Regions from separate parts of the Vibrio japonicus genome, predicted to be linked through region 3. Evidence: predicted binding sites of a transcription regulator. Region 3 holds the regulator's gene; each other region holds the start of a gene.
The links. The regulator CRP, encoded in region 3, controls carbon source genes, mostly activating them, when cyclic AMP is high. The targets are predictions, from matches to a motif close to TGTGANNNNNNTCACA.

Region 1: a site for CRP is predicted at 1,714-1,729, ahead of mlc (sugar metabolism global transcriptional regulator Mlc). Genes of this name have one in related genera too.
Region 2: a site for CRP is predicted at 1,938-1,953, ahead of ectA (diaminobutyrate acetyltransferase). Genes of this name have one in related genera too.
Region 4: a site for CRP is predicted at 1,810-1,825, ahead of rppH (RNA pyrophosphohydrolase). Genes of this name have one in related genera too.

Annotation. Positions count from the first base shown of each region.
Region 1 covers NZ_CP102096.1:962,880-966,057, reverse strand. Annotated here, with positions in the region: gene NP165_RS04685 (chemotaxis protein CheV) at 1-187, opposite strand, end outside; gene mlc (sugar metabolism global transcriptional regulator Mlc) at 421-1,638, opposite strand; gene pyk (pyruvate kinase) at 1,876-3,178, shown strand, end outside.
Region 2 covers NZ_CP102097.1:895,263-898,440, reverse strand. Annotated here, with positions in the region: gene NP165_RS17220 (ectoine synthase) at 1-1, opposite strand, end outside; gene ectB (diaminobutyrate--2-oxoglutarate transaminase) at 15-1,280, opposite strand; gene ectA (diaminobutyrate acetyltransferase) at 1,305-1,847, opposite strand; gene NP165_RS17205 (tetratricopeptide repeat protein) at 2,161-3,003, shown strand; gene choV (choline ABC transporter ATP-binding protein) at 3,026-3,178, opposite strand, start outside.
Region 3 covers NZ_CP102096.1:2,541,298-2,544,475, forward strand. Annotated here, with positions in the region: gene NP165_RS12080 (YheU family protein) at 1-207, shown strand, start outside; gene NP165_RS12085 (phosphoribulokinase) at 283-1,152, shown strand; gene crp (cAMP-activated global transcriptional regulator CRP) at 1,396-2,028, shown strand; gene NP165_RS12095 (DUF1338 domain-containing protein) at 2,193-2,984, opposite strand; gene astD (succinylglutamate-semialdehyde dehydrogenase) at 3,103-3,178, opposite strand, start outside.
Region 4 covers NZ_CP102096.1:2,247,367-2,250,544, reverse strand. Annotated here, with positions in the region: gene NP165_RS10600 (NADP(H)-dependent aldo-keto reductase) at 1-255, opposite strand, end outside; gene NP165_RS10595 (DUF6482 family protein) at 384-692, shown strand; gene mutH (DNA mismatch repair endonuclease MutH) at 689-1,354, opposite strand; gene rppH (RNA pyrophosphohydrolase) at 1,978-2,496, shown strand; gene ptsP (phosphoenolpyruvate--protein phosphotransferase) at 2,499-3,178, shown strand, end outside.

The DNA.
Region 1 (3,178 bases), 1.2 Mb from region 3:
CTACGCCTTTAATATTGTGGTGTGAGCCCGGCATTTTAGTAAGAGGTGGCACTTTAATCACCTCACGTACCTTAAATACGTTAATGGCAAAGACTTGTCTGCTGTTAAGACTAAATAGCAACAACTCTAAGCGGTTTTCACCAACCAGATTGGTTCGCTGATCGACCGTATTTAAAACTCCAGACATACTGCTTCTCTAACAATGGGTTACAAACTGAATAAGATTAACCAAAGACTAAAACAAAAACTAATACCAAAGCCAATAAATTTTATCTCGATCCTCTGAAGACGCCGAATTAGAGAGCGGCGTCAACACAATCACAATACAACTTGGTATAGATAAAGCTATCAATATCATGTTGCATGTTATCAACATGATATTGAATTCGCTATGAAGAAAAGATAATTAGGGGAGTCAGATTAGCCTTCGATGACTTTCATCAAGAGCAAACCATCATATAAAGCTTGCTTAATCAAAGCCGCGCCCGGCATAGTGGCTTGCTTGTAGAAACGAGATTCCACCAGCTCAAGATCGCGGTGGTAAACAGGTAAACTCTGCTCTTCGATACATTTTTGAATCGCAGGATACAGGACCTCTTTCGCTTGGTTGATTGCCCCACCAATCAAAATTTTCTCTGGGTTAAACAGGTTAATCACGATAGAGATGGCTGAGCCCAAGTAACGTCCAAGCTTTTCAATCACATCAACCGCTAACGGGTCGCCATTTTCTGCCGCTTCACAAATGTCTTCTACTGAGATTTCTTCGAGCTCAGATAACGATGAAGCTTCGCCGTTTTCAATACGCGCTGAGACTTCGTCCCGAATCGCCTGCGAACTTGCGACCGTTTCAAGACAACCGCGATTACCGCAATGACATAACTTTCCGTTGGGATCGATTTGAATATGCCCAAGCTCACCAATGTTACCGTGACGGCCTTGCAGAACTCGACCATCGAGTACAATCCCGGCACCTACCCCGTGATGGATAGAAATAAGAACTGAGTTTTCATTCTCTTTAGAGTGACCAAACAGCTTCTCTGCCAATGCCCATGCACGTGTATCATTCGCAATAAAAACCGGGAGACCTGTCGCTTTAAAGATTTCTGGTCCGAGAGCTAAGTTCTCAACATTGTAGTGCGGCATCTGCAGTACTACGCCCTGTTCAGAATTCACCAGACCTGGCAGCGTCAGTGCAATACTAGTGACTCGATCAAGTTGGTCTGCGTACGTTTGGAAAAACTCATCGATTTCGTGCAGCAGGCGAGCCAGTACGTCTTCTTGATCAATTTCATGAATGTCTATCTTTGTATCGATCAGTACATCCCCACCTAGCTCATGTAGAGCGATAGTGAGGTAACCGCGACCTAAACGCATCGAAAGAAACTGCCAGCCTTCGTTATTCACTTGTAGGCCCACCGCAGGACGACCACGACTGATCGCTTCCTGAACCGTCGTTTCATGAATTAAGTGCGCTTCAATCAGTTCTCGAGTGATTTTGGTAATGCTTGCTGGTGCAAGTTCACTTTCTTTAGACAAATCAATGCGGGAAATAGGGCCTTTTTGATCAATGAGTTTATATACACGGCCAGCATTGACCTGCTTGATATGATCAATATGGCCAGGTTGAGCCATGTACATAGGATGCTCCGAATATCAACAACCGGCTAATTTTTTTACTTTGCGAAGTAATTGTGAAGAGCTTTGATACACAGCCGTGACAAGTGTCACGTATAAACATGATTCTTTGTGTAGTTCATCAAATCGTACTGCCTTTGTCACATTTAGTTCTCTATTTTTTTGCGTTAATAAATATCTGTTTTTGCCACCAGACTACACTCATAACTAATCACGCTTTGATAGTTCAAGGAGCTAAGAATGACCTCACCTCTAAGAAGAACAAAAATTGTCGCTACGCTAGGACCATCAACCGATAAACCTGGCGTACTTGAAGCCATGATCGAAGCTGGTGTCAACGTTGTTCGGATGAACTTCTCTCACGGGAAAGCTGACGACCACCGACAAAGAGCAACTCGTGTGCGTAATATTGCCGCGAAACTCGGAACTCACGTGGCTATCTTGGGCGATCTGCAAGGGCCTAAAATTCGAGTATCCACTTTTAAAGAAGGAAAAGTCGAACTTAATGTCGGTGATAACTTCATTCTAGATAGTGCACTAGCACCCGAGCAAGGCACCAAAGACTCTGTCGGTCTAGATTACAAAGCGCTGCCTCAAGATGTCTCTAGTGGCGATATCTTGCTACTCGATGATGGCCGCGTCCAATTGCAGGTCATTGGGGTAAACAACACTGAAGTGAGAACACGAGTTCTGATCGGTGGGATACTATCAAACAACAAAGGAATCAATAAAAAAGGCGGCGGCCTGTCTGCGGATGCACTGACTGAGAAAGACAAGAACGACATCAAACTCGCCTCTGAGCTAAAAGTGGATTATTTGGCTGTCTCCTTCCCTCGTAATGGCGAAGATATGAAACACGCCCGTCGACTCGCGAGAGATGCAGGCTTAACAACTCGCTTAGTAGCAAAAGTGGAGCGTGCCGAGACTGTCGCCAACGAGGAGAATATTGACGACATCATTTTGGCGTCAGATGCGGTGATGGTTGCTCGGGGCGATCTGGGTGTGGAGATTGGTGATGCTGAACTTGTGGGCGTGCAGAAGCAATTAATTCGACGAGCCAGAAGCTTGAATCGAACCGTGATTACCGCCACTCAAATGATGGAATCAATGGTTGAAAACCCAATGCCAACACGTGCAGAGGTCATGGACGTAGCGAATGCGGTACTGGATGGAACGGATGCGGTAATGCTATCAGGGGAAACTGCTGCTGGTAAATACCCGGTAGAAACCGTGCGCTCTATGTCTGACGTTTGTCTTGGCGCGGAAAAAATGGCCGCAATTAATCGCTCCGGATACCGCTTGGATTCGATCTTTGATAACAGTGAAGAAACCATTGCCATGTCGACCATGTATGCTGCAAACCACATGAAAGGCATCAAAGGTATTATCACTCTCACGGAGTCAGGGCGAACTGCGCTGATGACCTCACGTTTAAGTTCGGGTTTACCTATTTTTGCGCTCTCACGCAATGAAAGCACGTTAAATCTGACTGCTTTGTATCGTGGCGTTTTCCCTGTATTTTTCGAAACCAAAGCCCAAACTG
Region 2 (3,178 bases), on a different replicon from region 3:
TGTATTCTTCCTTGTTATGATGCTTTTTTAAAATATTTTGTCGCAACGCTTTCTACTGCATTTTCAAAAATGCTCAGGCCTTGTTCGAGTTCTTGCTCGGTAATCGTCAGTGGACAGAAGAACTTCACAATCTCATCGTCTGGGCCTGCGGTTTCAATCACCATACCCAGTTCAAAACAAGTCTTAGCAATCTCATCCGACAGATCGCCATTGCGACATTCGATACCTATCATCATGCCGCGACCTTTCTGCTGTACAAACAGCTCTGGGTAGCGTTTAACCAAACGCTGAATCGTGTTCGAAACCATCTCTGAACATTGACCAATGTGCGTTGCGAACTGGTCGTTTGCCCAATAGATTTCAAGTGCTTTCGCGGCAGTCACGAAGGCGTGGTTGTTGCCACGAAACGTACCGTTGTGCTCGCCCGGTTTCCACTTATCCAGTTCAGGTTTCAGCAGAACAATGGCCATTGGCAAGCCGTAACCACCGATCGATTTCGATAGCGTCACCATGTCTGGTTTGATGCCCGATGGCTCGAAGCTGAAGAAGGTACCAGTACGACCACAACCTGCTTGAATATCATCAACAATCAGTAAAATGTCGTGCGCTTTACAAAGTTTGCTCAAGCGCTGTAACCATTCATTTGACGCCACGTTCAAGCCGCCTTCACCCTGAACCGTTTCCAGCAGAACCGCCGCTGGCTTATCCATACCGCTTGAGTTATCAGAGAGCATGGTTTCAAAAAATGCCAAACCATCAATGTTCGCGTAACCGTCAAATGGAATACGAGTTACGTTGCTAAGTGGTGCACCGTTACCACCACGGTGATGTTGGTTACCCGTAGCAGCCAATGCGCCCGCGGTACAACCGTGGAAACCGTTGGTGAAAGCAACGATGTTGCTGCGACCCGTTACTTTACGCGCCAATTTCAGCGCAGCCTCGACGGCGTTGGTGCCCGTTGGGCCAGTAAACTGGACTTTGTAATCAAGATCTCTTGGGACAAGGATGTAACGCTGCAGCGACTTGAGAAACATCGCTTTTGCGTCGGAGTGCATATCCAATCCGTGTGTGATGCCGTCGGCTTCAATGTATTCCAATAGTGCTTGCTTAAGGACTGGGTTGTTGTGCCCATAGTTAAGCGATCCGGCACCGGCAAGAAAGTCCAGATAGCGCTCGCCTTGATCAGTTTCTAGCCAGCAACCTTTTGCTTTTTTGAATACCACCGGAAAACTGTTTGAGTATGAACGTACTTGGGATTCTCGTTTTTTAAAAATATCCATGTGAAAGACCGTTATGGCTCCTGTTTATTGAGGATTATTTAAAGGGATGCGATACAAATACTCGGTATCGTGCGTGCCTTTGAAATGTGCTTCTTCGTCTAGGAAAGTACTGACTTCACCACCATTGCCGTTATTGGCATCGAGTTTTTTGAACAATGACCAAGACGCGTCATTGTCTTTCGTGATGGTGGTTTCTACTGCATCGACACCTTGCAGCGATTTGCGCTGTAACAACTGGTCGAGCATTTTGTAAGCCAAGCCTTTACCGCGATAGCGAGGAGAGACAGCCACTTGCCATACGAACAACACATTAGGATCGCTGGGTTTTTTGTAACTTGAGATAAAACCCGCAATGTCTTTGTCTTGCTCTGCAATGATGCAAGTGTCACTGAAATGCGCTGCTTGAAGAAAATTGCAGTACGAAGAGTTCACATCCAATGGCGGGCAGTCTGCAATCAAACCAAAAATCTTGCTTCCATCCGCTCTGCTAGGTTCGCGAAAGTTCCATTTTTTACTTGGGGTCTCACCGATTTCGGGATACATCACCCAAGGCGCTGATGTGATCATATGAAAAAACATTTCCTTTGAACTCTAAACAAATTTCGTATTTATTATGACTCTACAACACCAATTAAAATCAAAATATATCGGCGTTAATGTGACGCAGATCACGCTTAATGAGTAAAAAATACATAAAAAAGGTTAGGACTCTAATCTATTTAGCTATCAATATCTGACAGGAATCGGGAATCGCTCAGGCATGTAGCAGGTTAGTTTCGTGCAAGAATCTGAATTTCCTGCGAATTGCCATACTAACTGGCACGCGAATTTGTTACCGTGCTTCTACGATAAAATAAAGAAACAAACGGATGACTTGCATATGCGCATTTTGATACTTCTCTTGGGGCTGTTTTCTTTTGTCCAGCCGACACTCGCCGAACAAAAGTCATACTCTGAGAGCGATTTGCTCGACCGCCCTTTAATGGAGCGATACATACTCGATGAGCTCAAAGCATTGAGACAGGAGCAACAAGACTTAGAGCGAAAACTGGTCATTCAAATCACCGATCGCGAGCTTTCCGTTGCCGACAAATCACTCAACTACGCCAACGTCACGGTAACGTACTTTTTCTACATCATTGCGGGTGTCGCTTCGTTAATTGCCTTTGTTGGCTGGCAATCTTTGAATGAATTCAAAAGTAATACTAGAGAGATGGCTGACAAACGCCTTGACGCGATTGCCAAAGAGTACGAAAAAAAATTCAGTGTGCTGGAGCGCGATTTGAAGCGTAAGACACGCATCATTAGTGAGAACAACAGAGAAATAGAGAAGATCAACGAGATCCACAACCTGTGGCTGCGTGCGCAAAGCATGCCAACGCCAGAACAGAAGATTGATGTTTACGATGAGATTTTGGGCATTCGCCCAGGGGATTTGGAAGCACTGACGTACAAAGCTGACGCCGCAATGGAAATCAACGAGTACCACTGGGCACTCAGCCTTTCAAACCGAGTGCTTGATCTTGATACAACCAACGGACCTGCACTGTACCAACGTGCGTGTGCCTACTCTCGTCTTGGGGTTGAAGAGCAAGCGATTGAAGATTTGGAGCGCGCGATCGAAGCGAGCCCTTCTATCCGAGACCTGATCAACACAGAGCCTGATTTAGAAGGGCTACACGGTAATCCACGCTTCGATGCACTGCTACATAACGAACACTAAGACTACTGAACCGCTCCGCAAGCTACGCCGCTTGTGGAGCGTTATAATTGCCTAGCAACGCGTCATAGAAGTTGCTGTCGTTGAGCACGCCCACCAGCTTACCATTCTCGACCAGCAGTATTGGTTGACCACTACGCTGCTTAAGCTCAATCGCTTCTCTCATACCAATCTCTGG
Region 3 (3,178 bases):
TGGCAACAAATAGCGCCAGACACGTTAGAGAATCTCATCAAAGAGTTTGTCCTGCGCGAAGGGACGGACTATGGAGAACACGAAGTCTCCTTGCAAAATAAGGTTGACCAGATCAAAGCCCAGCTCGAATCGGGTGAAGCCGTGGTGGTGTTCTCCGAACTCCATGAAACCGTTGATATTCAACTAAGGCGACACTTTAAAGAATAGTGTGCAGTGACGTGACCCTAAAGCGTGTTATAGTGGTTTTAATTACAGGTAAGTAACTAACAGACAAGGTTTGTCATGTCAGCAAAACACCCTATTATCGCGGTAACAGGTTCATCTGGTGCCGGTACTACTACGACATCTGAAGCTTTCCGAAAAATGTTCAACATGATGGACGTTAAGCCCGCATGGGTTGAAGGTGACAGCTTCCATCGCTTTACTCGACCAGAAATGGACATAGAGATACGTAAAGCCCGAGACCAAGGGCGGCATATTAGCTATTTTGGACCTCAGGCTAACGACTTCCCCGCATTGGCTGAATTCTTTCGTCAGTATGGCTACGACGGAACCGGACAAGTGCGCCGTTACCTTCATACCTTTGATGAAGCCGTACCGTACAATCAAATGCCCGGAACGTTTACTCCTTGGCAGGAGCTCCCTGAAAACTCTGATGTACTCTTTTACGAAGGGCTTCACGGCGGTGTGGTTGATGGTGACGTCAACGTATCACAGCACGTCGATTTTTTGATTGGTATGGTGCCGATTGTTAACCTAGAGTGGATTCAGAAGTTCGTTCGCGATACGCGTGACCGAGGTCACTCCCGAGAGGCCGTTATGGACTCTATCGTGCGTTCTATGGATGACTACCTCAACTACATTACGCCACAATTTTCTCGGACTCATATTAACTTTCAGCGCGTACCGACTGTCGATACCTCTAACCCGCTAAACGCCAAAGGCATCCCAAGCCTAGATGAAAGCTTCGTGGTCATTCGACTACGCGGTATAACCAACGTGGACTACCCATATCTGCTCGCCATGATAGATGGCTCTTTCATGTCTCGGCATAACACCTTGGTTGTCCCTGGAGGCAAGATGAGCTTTGCGATGGAACTGATTGTCAGACCTATCCTTCAGCAACTCATCGAAACGGGTAAAATTGGCTAAGCGACGTTTCTAAAGCACGATTACTTTTCATACCGTGATCATGTGCACAATTTTGTTTAGGAAATCAGCATGTGTACCCGATTAAAGTCAAGAAATCAGCTTAGAAAAAGGATACTATTTGAAACCGAAACACAAGATAGCTTGCAGCACTTATCAAGTGCTCTTATCCTAGTAAGTCCTAATTTAAGGCTTAGCTAAAACATGGAAAGCGGCAAGCGTACCCTGCAGAGGAAGTGAGATATTATGGTTCTAGGTAAACCTCAAACCGACCCAACATTAGAGTGGTTCCTTTCACACTGTCATATTCATAAGTACCCATCAAAAAGCACGCTGATCCACGCGGGCGAGAAAGCAGAAACTTTGTACTACATTGTTAAAGGTTCTGTTGCAGTACTTATCAAAGACGAAGAAGGTAAGGAAATGATTCTTTCTTACCTAAACCAAGGCGACTTTATCGGTGAACTTGGTCTGTTCGAAGAAGATCAAGAACGTACAGCATGGGTTCGTGCAAAATCTCCTTGTGAAGTCGCGGAAATCTCTTTCAAGAAATTCCGTCAGCTAATTCAAGTTAACCCAGACATTTTGATGCGCCTATCGGCACAGATGGCAAGTCGTCTTCAGGTGACGAGCCAGAAAGTGGGTGACCTAGCGTTCCTAGACGTAACAGGCCGTATCGCTCAAACTCTACTGAACCTAGCAAAACAACCTGATGCGATGACGCACCCAGACGGTATGCAAATCAAGATCACTCGTCAGGAAATTGGACAGATCGTTGGCTGTTCTCGTGAGACAGTAGGCCGTATCCTGAAAATGCTTGAAGAGCAGAACCTAATTTCTGCGCACGGTAAGACAATCGTTGTTTACGGTACTCGTTAATCTCTGATTAACCGAGCAAGAATATAAAAGCCACCAAATGCAAATTTGGTGGCTTTTTCTTTATCCGCCTTCTAAAGAAGGGGGCGACGCCATAACTAAGGCTCGATAGAAGCTATGACGTCTTAAGAACTTGGGTAAGTAACCCTTATTACCAGAGACGTTTGTTAACCGTTGGTGCTTTCGAAGATTTTGTCTGCTGATGCCGCGACAAATCCAGGATAAAGCTCGCCGTTACTCATTGGGTAACGCTTAGCAAACTCGTAAAAGCCGCCCGGTACGATCTCAGTGCCTTCTGTGAACTGTACTGGCACTTTATCTGCCATCGTCGACGATTGCTCTAATAGCACTTCCGGTGAGCCTTTCACTTCGCCACCGAATTCGTTGATATCAAACCCAGCTTGACGAAGGTGATCATTCACCTCTTTGACTTCAGCAAAAGCGTTCAGTTGATTCACACTCACTGTAAAGTGGTTTGCACCGTAACCATGCGCTGCCAGCCATGATGCATATTCGCTCTCTTTTGCCAGAATTTGATAATCGGCAAAGCTAAGATCCCATAAGCGTCCGCCATACAGGAACTCGTGACCTTTTAGCTTATCGGTGTCCAATTGCTCAACGAGCTTAGCTACGATCGCTTGCAGTTCCTCAGAACACTCGTTGACTTTGAGCTCACTGATGAACACTTTTGGCTGTTTCGGATCTGGGTGCTCAAAGTGTTTTGCGACCAGTTTTTTACTTTCAAACTCGTAATCGCCACAAGGCTTATAACCTGCGTCAAGAAACGGTTGAGCTAACGTCGCGATACCCAAAGGCGCTACGTTAAATGTACGTAGAGCGATGTGGTCATTGATCAGTGGTTCATCTTCCTGAAGCAGTTGGTGTACTTGTTCTGCAGAGGGACATAAGCGTTGAATATAGTCATTCCATAACGACTGGAATAAAACATCTGGCGTCATAACGCCTCCTTGTTAAAGGTTGTTTACGGTTATTGGATTATAAAAAAGGCCATCTAATCGACTTGTCCAGAGAATCAATCAGATAGCCTCAAACCTGTGACGTTCTATTTCTTAGTTCTTACAGCTCTACACCCGGGCTTAGCGTCGCTGGAAGCAACGTCTCGCCGCCTTCCATTGAAGCCATTGGGTAGGCA
Region 4 (3,178 bases), 290 kb from region 3:
CGCAATGACGACTTTCTCGCGCTTCCCTGAATGCTTCAACCAATTTCCAATGTACTCTTCCGTTAGCCCTTGCGTTTTCTCTTTCGGAGGGACTGGGTACATCTCGGCAGTGTCGATAAAGTTGACGCCACGTTCAACGGCGTAGTCTAGCTGCTCAAAAGCTTCTTGTTGTGTGTTCTGTTCACCAAATGTCATTGTGCCAAGGCAGATTTTACTCACCTCTAATGTAGAGTGCGGTAACTTATTGTATTGCATAAACCTTCCTTGTTCTTTTGAGTATAATCACTTCAATATAGGGTATTCAAGGTTCAGAAAAATGGGGGCAGTCGACAATTTTCGCAATTTTTGCGCTATTGACTAGAATTACCAGATGGAGGTGAGCTATGAAGATGACGCAATTGGATAAGTGGATGCACGCCCATCACAAAGGCAGTTCCCACTCTCCGAAAATATTTGTTATTGGATGCTCTGATTTGTCCCAGTATTTACTGGCAGTTGAGTACAAGCATAAACTTGAACCCATTAAGGTGGATGATGAGCCAATTCATTATGATTCACTTGAACAGGTCAAAGAAGAACTGGCTCGATTGGGAGTAGAGCGTGCGTATTTAAGACTGCATAACGCTTATGATGAGTGTGGTGCGGGCGACGGTCCTCTGTATCAAGATGTAGAGCTTTCACTCATGCACTAGGCAAAGTTTTGTTGCAATATCTTAGCGGTAAACTGAGTACGCAAATAAAAACCACGAGGCAGTGTTTTTATCGGTTTTCCGCTCGCGCCGTACGCTTCTGTTAAGGCTCGACTGTTTGCAGCTTTTGGTCTCAGTTGCAGGACTTCACCGTGACGTGCGGTAATTTGCTCTACTTGCCCGATGACAATCATTTCCATGAGTTCTTCCCAATCCGTTTTGAGTTGCATTTCCTCTTCTTCGGTCGGTGACCAAATAAGAGGCGAACCAACACGTCGCTCTGCCAGGGGAATTTCGCGTTCACCTTCAACTGGAATCCACAGTACTCGAGAGAGTTTGTTTCGCACATGGCTGGTCTCCCATGTCAATCCGTGAACACCTATAAGTGGTGCAACGCAGACAAAGGTCGTTTCAAGAGGCTTTCCTGTGTAGCTAATCGGAATGGTTTTTAACTCGATACCCAGTTGCTCAAAATCTTGTTGTGGTTTACTTCCGGCGCTTGCTCCCAAGTGCCACTCTAGAAGTTGACCGACCCAGCCTTTATCCCTTCGTAAATCTGGCGGGACAGGTATTCCCGCTTCTTTGGCAAGTTCTTCGAACGTCACCCCGGCAATATGTTGCGCGCGTTCAATGAGTTCTGCTTCGGACTTTGGCTCTGCTTTCATAATGATCTTTATACTCAACATCGTCAGCGCCTATTGTAGCGGAAATCTCTCTGTTTTTGGTTGAATGAACTTTGATCATTTTGAGGAAAGGATCGTCTTTCATTGGTTATCCACAGGGTGTGGTGAAAAATAGTATCAAATAAGTGAACATGTATGAATTAACAGTGTTTCTGATGGTAATCTCCGCTTGAATTATTCAAACTAGATAGGATTTTGATAGCTGATTTGTGGGTAAGTACATTGCTGGTTGATCTTTGACCGATCTGAGTTGGCTTTTTTTAAGAGTATAATTTTCACTTAAGGTTTTTAAGTGATTTCTTTTTATGGTGTTGTTTATATTGTGTTTTTTATTTTTCGTTTCATTTTTGTTAGTTGAGTTAGGTGGCACATCGATCGAGACGTAATCGCTTGCTCTCTAATTCTTCACATAGTTATACACAGAAAAGGTGAATAAATGTGGCCTGTGTCTCATGTTGATGTGCATAACCTATGCTTTGATGGAAACTTATCCAATTCGAGCGGGTTGAGCGATATTTTCTGGTTCCATCACATTAGTAAGTTTGCTCCTATTGGGGATATGTGGAAAAATCACTGTAAATAAAGATTTTATTAGAGGTTGGCCAGTGATAGATGGCGATGGTTACCGCTTAAATGTGGGTATTGTAATCTGTAACAACCATGGTCAGGTCTTCTGGGCTAAGCGATACGGACAACATTCGTGGCAATTTCCCCAAGGGGGGATTGATGAAGGTGAAACTCCCGAAGAAGCAATGTATCGAGAGTTATATGAAGAGGTTGGTCTTACAAAGGATGATGTGAGAATCGTTGCAACAAGTCGTCATTGGTTAAGGTACAAATTACCCAAACGTCTTGTTCGCTGGGACTCTAAACCTGTTTGTATCGGTCAAAAACAGAAATGGTTTCTACTGCGTTTAGATTGTGATGAGTCTAAAATCAATATGCTACGTGGTAGCTCCCCTGAGTTCGATGGTTGGCGTTGGGTCAGTTACTGGTATCCAGTACGACAAGTGGTATCTTTTAAGCGTGATGTATATCGTCGTGCAATGAAGGAATTTGCTTCGATGGCGATGCCATTTAAAGAACGCAAAGTGAAGAATAAGCGCAAACACAAAAGAGGATAGACATGCTTTCTCAACTAAGGGAAATAGTTGAACAAGTATCTAAGGTTGAAGATGTTCATCAAGCTTTAGATATTTTTGTTAAGCAAACATGCAGTGCGATGAGTACTGAATGTTGTACTGTCTATTTGGCCAATGAAGAGATGCAGCGCCTTGAACTCATGGCAACGCAAGGGCTGCGCTTCAAAGGCGATAAAATACATATCCGATTTAATGAAGGGTTAGTGGGTTTAGTCAAACGAAGTGCTGAACCTCTTAACCTTGCACAAGCCTCTAAGCATCCAAACTTCAAATACTTTTCAGAACTTGGTGAAGAGATTTACCAAAGCTTTCTCGGAACGCCGATTATTTACCGCAAGCAAGTATTAGGTGTGCTCGTTGTTCAGCAAAAACAGCCTCGTCAGTTCGATGAAATGGAAGAATCCTTTTTGGTGACATTGGCTGCTCAGCTTGCTGTGATCATTGCCCATGCTCAAACACAAGGATCATGGCGCTTAGAGAAAAAACAACAAGCTATCTTGGGTATACCCGCCTCTCCAGGTGTTGCGATTGGTGAGTTTTGGCTCGACGACACTCAGCCAGAGCTATCAGAAGTCTGTCCCGCATCAACATTAGATATTGATCGTGAGCAAGAGCTTTTACTGCTCGCGATTGAAGCTGCTCTCAATGATTTTAAGCGGATGCG